DNA from 3 places in the Streptomyces sp. NRRL F-5650 genome. Region 2 is predicted to be linked to each of the others. Evidence: riboswitches for the same ligand, from Rfam matches in the RefSeq annotation. Region 2 holds a riboswitch; each other region holds the start of a gene.
What was found. A riboswitch is a leader RNA that binds a small molecule or an ion and turns the genes downstream of it on or off. The one in region 2 is predicted to bind cobalamin.

Region 1: another riboswitch for cobalamin. It lies ahead of IG88_RS0123125 (ribonucleoside-diphosphate reductase subunit alpha); the one in region 2 lies ahead of IG88_RS0119500 (energy-coupling factor ABC transporter permease).
Region 3: another riboswitch for cobalamin. It lies ahead of IG88_RS0112725 (ABC transporter substrate-binding protein); the one in region 2 lies ahead of IG88_RS0119500 (energy-coupling factor ABC transporter permease).

The regions. Positions count from the first base shown of each region.
Region 1 covers NZ_JOGV01000028.1:34,275-37,538, forward strand. Annotated here, with positions in the region: gene IG88_RS0123125 (ribonucleoside-diphosphate reductase subunit alpha) at 1-1,951, opposite strand, end outside; cobalamin riboswitch at 2,077-2,238, opposite strand; gene IG88_RS0123130 (GNAT family N-acetyltransferase) at 2,301-2,807, opposite strand; gene mctP (monocarboxylate uptake permease MctP) at 2,880-3,264, opposite strand, start outside.
Region 2 covers NZ_JOGV01000020.1:49,759-53,022, forward strand. Annotated here, with positions in the region: gene cbiQ (cobalt ECF transporter T component CbiQ) at 1-263, opposite strand, end outside; gene IG88_RS0119495 (energy-coupling factor ABC transporter substrate-binding protein) at 264-683, opposite strand; gene IG88_RS0119500 (energy-coupling factor ABC transporter permease) at 680-1,387, opposite strand; cobalamin riboswitch at 1,417-1,602, opposite strand; gene IG88_RS0119505 (potassium channel family protein) at 1,675-2,289, opposite strand; gene IG88_RS0119510 (chloride channel protein) at 2,286-3,264, opposite strand, start outside.
Region 3 covers NZ_JOGV01000010.1:241,770-245,033, reverse strand. Annotated here, with positions in the region: gene IG88_RS0112740 (TerD family protein) at 1-153, opposite strand, end outside; gene IG88_RS0112735 (BlaI/MecI/CopY family transcriptional regulator) at 279-665, shown strand; gene IG88_RS0112730 (M56 family metallopeptidase) at 672-1,604, shown strand; cobalamin riboswitch at 1,622-1,808, shown strand; gene IG88_RS0112725 (ABC transporter substrate-binding protein) at 1,871-2,950, shown strand; gene IG88_RS0112720 (iron chelate uptake ABC transporter family permease subunit) at 2,947-3,264, shown strand, end outside.

The DNA.
Region 1 (3,264 bases), on a different contig from region 2:
ACAGGGTCTCGCGCTTGAAGAGGTTGGACACCTGCGGCTCGATGCACTCGTAGACACCGGCGATGGAGGCGATGGTCGCGGTCGGGGCGATGGCCAGGAGCAGGGAGTTGCGCAGCCCGGTCGTCGCCATGCGCGCGCGCAGCGCGGCCCAGCGCTCCGGCCAGGTGGGCTCGACGCCGTAGTGGTCCGGGTGCAGCACCCCCTTGGCCGTACGGGTCTTCTCCCAGGCCGGCGCGGGGCCGTTGCGTTCCGCGAGGTCGGCGGAGGTCTCGTACGCGGCCAGCATGATCCGCTCGGCGATGCGGGTGGACAGGGCCTTCGCCTCGGGGGAGTCGAAGGGCAGGCGCAGCCGGAAGAAGACGTCCTGGAGGCCCATCGCGCCGAGACCGACCGGGCGCCAGCGGGCGTTGGAGCGGCCCGCCTGCTCGGTCGGGTAGAAGTTGATGTCCACGACCCGGTCCAGGAAGGTGACCGCGGTGCGGACGGCGGCGTCCAGGCGCTCCCAGTCCATGCCGCCGCTCGCGGGGTCGGCGAAGGCGCCGAGGTTGACCGAGCCCAGGTTGCAGACCGCCGTCTCACCGTCGTCGGTGACTTCCAGGATCTCCGTGCAGAGGTTGGAGGAGTGGACGACGTGGCCCGGGGTGGCGGTCTGGTTCGCGGTGCGGTTGGCGGTGTCCTTGAAGGTCATCCAGCCGTTGCCGGTCTGCGCGAGGGTCCGCATCATCCGGCCGTACAGCTCACGGGCCGGGAGGGTCTTCCTGGCGAGCCCCTTCGCCTCGGCCTCCCGGTAGGCCGCGTCGAACTCCTCGCCCCACAGGTCGGCCAGCTCCGGCACGTCGGCGGGGGAGAACAGCGACCAGGTCCCGTCGGCGTCCACGCGGCGCATGAACTCGTCCGGCACCCAGTGCGCGAGGTTCAGGTTGTGCGTACGGCGGGCCTCCTCGCCGGTGTTGTCCCGCAGCTCCAGGAACTCCTCGACGTCCGCGTGCCAGGTCTCCAGGTAGACCGCCGCCGCGCCCTTGCGCCGGCCGCCCTGGTTCACGGCGGCGACCGAGGCGTCCAGCGTCTTCAGGAACGGGATGATGCCGTTGGAGTGCCCGTTGGTGCCGCGGATCAGTGAACCCCGGGAGCGGACGCGCGAGTAGGCGATGCCGATGCCGCCGGCGTGCTTGGACAGGCGGGCGACCTGGTGGAGGCGGTCGTAGAGGGAGTCCAGCTCGTCCTTGGGGGAGTCCAGGAGGTAGCAGGACGACATCTGGGCGTGCCGGGTGCCGGAGTTGAAGAGGGTGGGGGAGGAGGGGAGGTAGTCCAGGCGGCTCATCAGGCCGTACAGGGCGGCGACCTCGTCCACGGACCGGACGGTGTCGTCCTCCGCGAGCCCGGAGGCGACCCGCAGCAGGAAGTGCTGGGGCGTCTCGACGGCCTTGCGCGTGATCGGGTGGCGCAGCAGGTAACGGCTGTACAGGGTGCGCAGCCCGAAATAGCCGAAGCGGTCGTCGGCGTCCGGGTCGACGAGGGCGTCGAGACGGTCCGCGTGCAGCCGTACGAAGGCGGCCGTGCGGTCGGCGATCAGGCCCTCGCGGTGGCCGGTGGCGACCGAGTCGGTGAAGGAGACGACGCCCTGGGAAGCGGCCTCGGCCCGGATGGAGAGGGTCAGCAGCCGGGCGGCCAGCCGGGAGTAGACCGGGTCCTCGGAGATCAGGCCCGCGGCGGCCTCCGTGGCCAGCTCGCGCAGCTCGGCCTCGTCGGCGTGCGCGGACCGGCCGCGGAGCGCGGCGGCGGCCACCCGGCCGGGATCGGCGTCGGGGAGATCGGCGGTCAGCCCGGTCAGGGTCCGCAGCAGGGCGGCACCGGGCCCGTCGGGTCCCCCGGGGGCGGGGGCGGCGGTCCCCGGGGCGGCTGGAGCCGGCACCGGGTCCGCTGAAGCCGGGTCGGCTGGCGCGATGGTCACGTGGAGCACTCCCTCGCTCGGCACGGGGCCTGGGGGAGGGCAGGGGGCAGCACACGAGCGCACGCGGCGTCGCGCGTCCACCGGCCCACTCCACGAGGCCCGGACGTCATGGCACCCGGGCCGGGACGGCCGGGCGCACTGTCGGCAGGTCCTCGGACTGGACAGGCGTGCGCGCACGTGCGAAGACGTACGGATGCACGCATGTACACCGTTGCGGGTCAGTTCCGGATTCGCACCGGATTCCCCTGCGGCGACAGCGAGCACGAGCATACATCTTGTGCCGGGTGGCGCGAGCACCCCCAGATGTTGTGTCCTGGCGAGGTCTCCCGCCGGTGCCGGGGCGCCGCTGTCAGAGCGTCAGCCGGTACGTGAGCAGCGTGATGTCGTCCAGCTCGGGCAGGGGGTTCCAGTCGCGGCCGGGCGTGCGGACGAAGCCCAGGCGCTCGTAGAGACGGTGTGCGGTGCGCATCGCGGTCTGGGTCGACAGCACGACGCCCGTGCACCCCGCCACGGCCCGGGCGCGGTCCACACAGGCCCGCACGAGCGCCTCCCCGGCCCCGCGGCCGCGTGCCTCGCGGGCGACGGCCAGCATGCGTATCTCGGCCTCCCCGGGGCGCGAGATGTCCGCCATCGGGCCGCCCGACGGCACGAAGGTCACGCCGCCGAGCACCCGCCCGTCCGCCGCGGCGACCAGCACCTCCGCGGCCGCCGCCCGCTTGGCCACGTCCCTCAGCTCGCCCAGGTACGTGTCGTCCTCCCCGAAGTCGAGGAGGCCGTCGCGCAGGTAGGCCTGCGCGGTGATCTCGCCGAGCGTGCCGTACTCCTCGGCCGTCGCCGGCCGGATCACGAAGTCCATGCCGCCGAGTGTGCCCGACGGGTACGACAACGGGCCGCCGGATTTCTCCGACGGCCCGCTGGAGGAGGGGAGCTAGTGCGAGCTGCCCGCCGTGGCAGGCGGCAGTTCCACCTGGACGCCCGGGTCGCCGGCGTCCGCCGTGTAGTCGGCCGGCTTGGTCTCGTCGACGCCGTCGGGCGCCTTGACCGCCCTCAGGACGACGGTCAGGACGACGGTGACCAGGACGTTCAGCACGAAGGCGGTGAGACCGATGTAGCCGATCTCGCCGATGCCGGGGATCTCGTCGGAGGAGCCGCCGAAGTGCTTCTGCGTCGGCGAGGCCACACCGTAGGCGGCGACCGTGCCGTAGACCATGCCGACCGCCCAGCCGCCGAGCAGCGCCCAGCGGTGGAACCAGCGGGTGAACAGGCCGCCGACCAGGGCCGGGAAGGTCTGCAGGATCCAGATGCCGCCCAGG
Region 2 (3,264 bases):
GGGCCGCCGACCTGCACGAGCAACGGCAGCGCACCCGTCACGCAGAACCCCAGCGGCACCCGGTAGGCCCGCCACAGCCGGCGTCCGGGCACGCCCGCCGGGCCGAGCAGCACCGTCAGCGCCGTCACCAGCACCAGCGCCGCGCCCGGCCAGGGCGGCAGCGAGATCGCGAGCACGGTCAGGCCGAGACCGAGTACGACCTTGTCCACGGGATGGCGGCGGCGCCAGCGACTGCCGTGCGCCGCCGCGTCGATCGGCAGCACTCAGTCCCCTTCGGGGGCGTCCCGCGTGGCGGCCGTGGCCGTCGTGGCCGCGGGGGCCGTCATGGGCGCCGTGGTCCCGGAGACCGTCGTGGGCGCCGTGGTCCCGGAGGCCGCCACCGCCCGCCGCTCGCCCTGGCGACGGCCCCGGCGCAGCCCGAAGTAGTACGCCAGCACGCCCGCGCCGAGCGCGGCCTGCAACGCGAACAGCGCCGACTCGACCTCCCCGGACGGCGGTTCGTACAGCGGGGAGAACCAGGGCTCGTAGTCCGGCTCGATCTCGGTGATCGCGGTCTCCGCCTCGGCGTCGGCCCCGGCGAACGGCTCCTCCTTGTGGTCGCCCAGTCCCAGCACCAGGGGCAGGACGGCCAGCGCGGCCACGGCGAGCAGCAGCAGGGCGTTGATCTTCGCGTTCCGGCTCATCGGGCCACCGCCCGTTCCTTGTTCCCCGTGCCCGCCGCCGTCTTCGTCAGCAGCACGCCCAGCCGGGTCAGTTCGCCCCTGCTGGACTGCACCAGCAGCCGCATCACGATCACCGTGAGCAGGCCCTCGCTCACCGCCAGCGGGAGCTGCGTGACCGCGAAGATCGAGCCGAACTTGCCGAGCGCGCCCAGGAATCCGCTGCCCGGGTCGGGGAAGGCCAGCGCGAGCTGGACGCTGGTCACGCAGTACGTGGACAGGTCGGCGACGAACGCGCCCGAGAACACGGTCACCATCAGCGGCACGTCCCAGCGGCGCAGCAGCCGGTAGACGCCGTACCCGGCCCAGGGGCCGACGACCGCCATCGAGAAGACGTTGGCGCCGAGCGTGGTCAGCCCGCCGTGGGCGAGCAGCAGGGCCTGGAAGAGCAGGGTGATGGTGCCCAGCACCGCCATGACGGGCGGCCGGAACAGGATGGCGCCCAGGCCGGTACCGGTGGGGTGGGAGCAACTCCCGGTGACGGACGGCAGTTTCAGGGCCGACAGGACGAAGGTGAAGGCCCCGGAGGCGCCGAGGAGCAGCGTGCTCTCCGGATGCTCCCTGACCTCACGGGTGAGTGACCGGACTCCGTGGACGACGAACGGCGCGGACGCGACACCCCAGGCGATCGCGTGCGCCGGTGGCAGAAAGCCCTCGGCTATGTGCATGGCTCAGCAGACCCTCTCCAGCACCTCGTGGATGGACGACGCGCCTTGGCCGGTCTCCTGGCTTACGGGTACCACCGCCCGTGCTCCGCCTTCCCGGACCGCAAGCGATCCAGTGGCTGCCCGTGAGGGCCGGAGCCGGACTTCCCGATTCACAGTGGCGAGGGCCGCACCGGCATCACACCGGTTTCCCGTTCACCAAGGCGTGGCGACAGTAGTGCGCACCCGGGGGTGCGCACAAGCGGGCCTCCGGCCCCCGCAGGCGCCCCCGCCCGGCGCCTCGGGGCATGTCAACGTGACCGGTTCCGCTCGGGGCGCCGGACCACCATGTCCCGCATCCGGGTGGTCAGCGCGGTCGCGGCGGCGGTCAGGAAGACGAAGCTGTACGTGATCTGGAGGACGGCCACGACGCGCGCGGCCTGGCCCTGCGGGGTGATGTCGCCGTACCCGACGGTGGCGAGTGTCACCACCGTGAAGTAGAGCGCGTCGATCTTGGTGTGCAGCCCGCTGAACTCGCCGGGCTGCTTCGCGAGGGCGTAGTACCCGGCCGAGAAGACGTGCACGGACAGGACGATCAGCAGGGAGATGACCACCCCGGGCCGGGTGTCGGGACGGTTGAGGAGGACGTGCCGGATCTGCCGGAGCAGCGCCACGGCCACCGCGGTGAGCAGCACGGCGAACAGCGCCCAGCTCAGTACGGGCCGCTGCGGGCCCAGTTGGTCCAGGGGAAGCAGGAAGTAGGCCACGACCACGGCGGCCGCGATCCCGGTCCGGACGAGCCAGGGCCGGACGGCGGCCCACCCGGCGGCCCACCCGGTGCGGCGGGGTACGCCGCCGTCGTGGGCCGGGCCGGCCGGCTCCGGGGGCGTGGGGTCCGGGGGCGTGGCGTCCGTCCGGCCGGTCATCGCTGCGCCCCCGTCGCCGGTGCCTTCTCCGGGTCCGTCCCGTCCCGGCGCACCAGTTGGGCCACGACGAAGGAGACGACCGACGCCATGACGATCAGCGGCATCTGGTCGTGGGAGTCCCGGCCCATCAGCAGCACCGCCAGGACCGCGCTGGCCAGCGGCAGCCCGGTCACCGCCGCCGCCGCGGCCGAGATGCCGAGGGCGAGGGCCGGGGTCACGCCGAACCCGGGCAGCCCGGAGCAGGCCAGGGCGGTCGCCGCGCCCAGCAGCACGGACGGGAAGATCGGGCCGCCGCGCAGGGACCCCAGCGCGATGCCCCAGGCCAGCCCCTTGCACGCGACCAGCGCGACGAGCGCCCCCACGGACCAGGCGTGCGGGTGCGCGGCGAGCTGGGCGAGGGCGGCCTGGCCGGACAGCGCGGCCTCGGCCGGGTCGCGGCCCGTGATCAGCGCGTACGCGGAGACGCAGACGCCGACCGCGGCGGCGCAGGCGACGGTGCGGGCGGCGGTGCGCTGCCGCGTCCAGGTGACGGTGCGGCGGCCCAGCGCGCGGGCCAGCGTGACCAGGACGGCGACGAGGGCGGCCGTGGGCAGCCCCCACAGGAAGTCGCCCGCGTCGGGCCCGGCCTGCGGCGGCAGGTCGGGCAGGGACAGCGCGCCGATCTTCAGCCCCGTCCACTGCCCGAAGCCGGTGAAGACCAGCGCGCCCGTCGCGCTGGCCAGCAGACAGGGCAGCAGCAGGGCGACCAGTTGGGTCCCGGCCAGCCCCGCCCCCTCGATGAGCAGGACCGCCGCCGCGATCGGGCCGCCGAGGATGGTGGAGATCGCGGCGGTCGAACCGGCCGTGGCGAGGATCGCGCTCGCCCGCTGGTCCACGCCCGTCCGCCGCCGCACCGCCAGCAGGGCGAGTCCGCTGCCGACGGCCATGAGGGGGGCCTCGGGGCCCAGCACCACGCCGAGCGGCAGTGTCGCCAGC
Region 3 (3,264 bases), on a different contig from region 2:
CGACGCGTCCAGGAGCAGCGCGGAGGCGTCCAGGTCGTAGTCGGTGCCGGTCGTGGTGCGCACGTCCCAGCCCAGACCGACCAGGACGGCGGTCAGGCCGGGCGCCTCCTTGCTGAGCGAGACGTTGCCGCCCTTGGCCAGGGAAACTCCCACGGTGTTCTCCTTCGTCGCGTTCGCTGCGTTCCGTACCTGTCGTCAATCTACAGCACTGTAGAAGTAAGCCTTCTATACGATGGCGCCCGGGAAGACGACGACCGGCGGTGGAAGGAGGGCGGGCCGTGACGGATGACCGGCGTCCGCGACGGCGGGGGCAGGGCGAGCTCGAGGCGCTGGTGCTGTCCGCGCTGCGCGGGGCGGACGGGCCCGCGACGGCCGGCTGGGTGCAGGAACGCCTCGGCGACGACCTCGCCTACACCACCGTGATCACGATCCTGACCCGGCTCCTGGAGAAGGGCGCCGTCAGCCGTGAGCGCGCGGGCCGCTCCTTCGCCTGGACGCCCGCCTCGGACCAGGCGGGACTGGCCGCGCGCAAGATGCGCAAGGTCCTGGACGCCGAGAGCGACCGCGAAGCGGTGCTGGCCAGCTTCGTCACGGGCCTCGACCCGGACGACGAGCGGCTGCTGCGCGAACTGCTGGGGCACGCCCGTGCCGCGGAGGACGGCTGACACCGGATGGGGGTCTTCGTCTTCCTGCCCCTGGTCCTGCCGCTGACGGCGTGGCCGATCGCCAGGCTGGCCGAGCAGCACCTGCACCCGCGGACCGCGACCCGGCTGCTCAGCGCCGTCGCCGTCGTGATGGCCCTGTGCAGCACCCTGTGCCTGGCCCTGGTGATGGTGGTTGGCACCGCCCAACTGCCGGGCAACCCGCTCCCCGACGCCTGGTCCGACCCCGAGGTGCGGGCGGCGGTGCCCTACGACGAGGTCGTCGGCAAGGCGGCGATCCCCGCCCTGTGCGCCGTCGTCGCGACCTCGGCGCGGGCGCTGTGGCGGCACGGCAGGGTGCGCCGTCGCGCCCACCGCGCACTGGCCGGCCTGCCGGGCACCGGGGTGGCCGTACTGCCGGACGACGTGCCCTACGCCTACGCGCTGCCCGGCGGGCGACGGGACCGCGTGGTGGTGAGCACGGCCCTGCTCGACTGTCTCGAACCGGGTGAACGGCGCGCGCTGTTCGCCCACGAGCGCGCCCACCTCGCCGCCCGGCACCACCGTTTCCTGCTCGCCGTCCGGCTCGCCGCACTGGCCAACCCGTTCCTGCGCCCCCTGCGCACGGCCGTCGCGTACACGACGGAGCGGTGGGCGGACGAGGCGGCCGCACGGGCGGTCGGCGACCGCCGCGCGGTGGCGACCGCGATCGGGAAGGCGGCCCTCGTCTCCCGCGGCACCCCCGTCGCCACCCTCGCCGGTCTCGCGGCGCCCGGCCCGGTGCCCCGCCGGGTGGCCGCCCTGCTGGGCCCCGCCCCCTCCGTACGCCCCTGGCCCCCGGTGTCCACCTCGGCGGGCCTGGCGGCGTGGACCGCGGCCGCCGGCACCGCCGTCTCGGCGATGTCGTCCGCGAACGCCGCCGTCACCATGTTCCTCATCCTGCGGGCCGCGACGCCGCTCTGAACGCCCAGACGCCCCTGTGGTAGCTTGCGCAGGCCAGTCGAACCCACCTGGTGGGTCAGGGAATCCGGTGCGAATCCGGAACTGACGCGCAGCGGTGAGGGGGACGGGCGGAACACGGGCCACTGGGCGGCGCACGCCGCCCGGGAAGGCGTTCCGTCCGGTCGAACCCGAGTCCGAAGACCTGCTGGCACCCCGTGCCGCGTGCGGCGCGGGCCGCATCGTACGGACGGGCTCCGCGCATGAGCCCTCGACGCCAGAGGATCGCCTTGTCCGCAGCAGGTCCCGCCGGCCTCCGGCGCCCTCTTCCTTTCCGCCGCGCCCCGCGCGGTCCCGTACTGCTCCTGTCCCTCGCCCTGCTGGCCTCCGGCTGCGGTTCCGGTTCCGGTACGGCCGACGACTCGGCCGCACGGGGCGGCACGGCCGGCTACCCGCGCACCGTCCGTGACTGCGGGCACGAGGTCCGGGTCACCGCACCGCCGCGGCGGGCGGTCTCCCTCAACCAGGGCACCACGGAGATCCTGCTCTCCCTCGGCCTCGCCGACCGCATGGCGGGCACCGCCACCTGGACCGACCCGGTCATGAAGGGACTGGAGAAGGCGAACGCGGGCGTCCCCCGGCTCTCCGACGACATGCCGTCCTTCGAGACGGTCCTGGACGCGGACCCCGACTTCGTCGCCGCCTCCTTCGCCTCCACGCTCGGCACCGGCGGGGTGGCCACCCGCGACCAGTTCACGCGACTCGGCGTGCCGGCCTACCTGTCCCCGTCCGACTGCGCCGGCAAGGACAACAGCGGCGACGGCGACGGCGTCCGGGACAAGACCCTGACGATGGACACGGTCTACGGCGAAGTCCGCGACCTGGCCCGCCTCTTCGGCGTCGAGCAGCGCGGCGAGAAGCTCGTGGAGGACCTCGAGGCACGCGTCGACAGGGCGACGTCCGGCATCGACGCCTCCGGCGTCACCCTCATGTACTGGTTCGCCAACTCCGCCTCGCCCTACCTGGCGGGCTGCTGCGGCGCCCCCGGCGTCATCACCCGGGCCGTCGGCGCCCGGAACGCCATGGAGGACACCCGCGAGGAGTGGCCGCAGGCCGGCTGGGAGACCGTCGCCGACCGGGACCCCGACGTCCTGGTCCTCGGCGACCTCACCCGCAGGTCGCAGACGGCCGAAACGGCGGCGAAGAAGATCGAGTTCCTGGAGTCCGACCCCGTGACCAGGAACATGACCGCCGTCCGCGAGAAGCGCTACGTCCTGCTCAGCGGGCAGGCCATGAACCCCACCATCCGCACCGTCGAGGGCGTGGAACAAGTGGCGGCGGCGCTCCGCGAGTTCGGGCTCGCCAAGTGACGTCCGCGGACCGGACGGCCACCGCCCCCGGCATACGCGCGCCGCGCCATGCCCCCCTGGTGTGGGCGGCGGCCGGGACCGTCGCCCTGTGTGCCTCCGTGGCCGTCGCCGTCACCGTCGGCCCGGCGGACATCGGCGTCGCCGACGTGTGGTCCGTGATCGCCGCCCACCTCGGCGCCGGCACCACCGCCGGGGACGTGTCACCGATCCGCGACGGCATCGTCTGGGACCTGCGGCTGCCCCGCACCCTGCTGGCCGCGGTGTGCGGTGCCGGACTCGCCGTGTGCGGGGCCGTGCTCCAGTCCCTGCTGCGC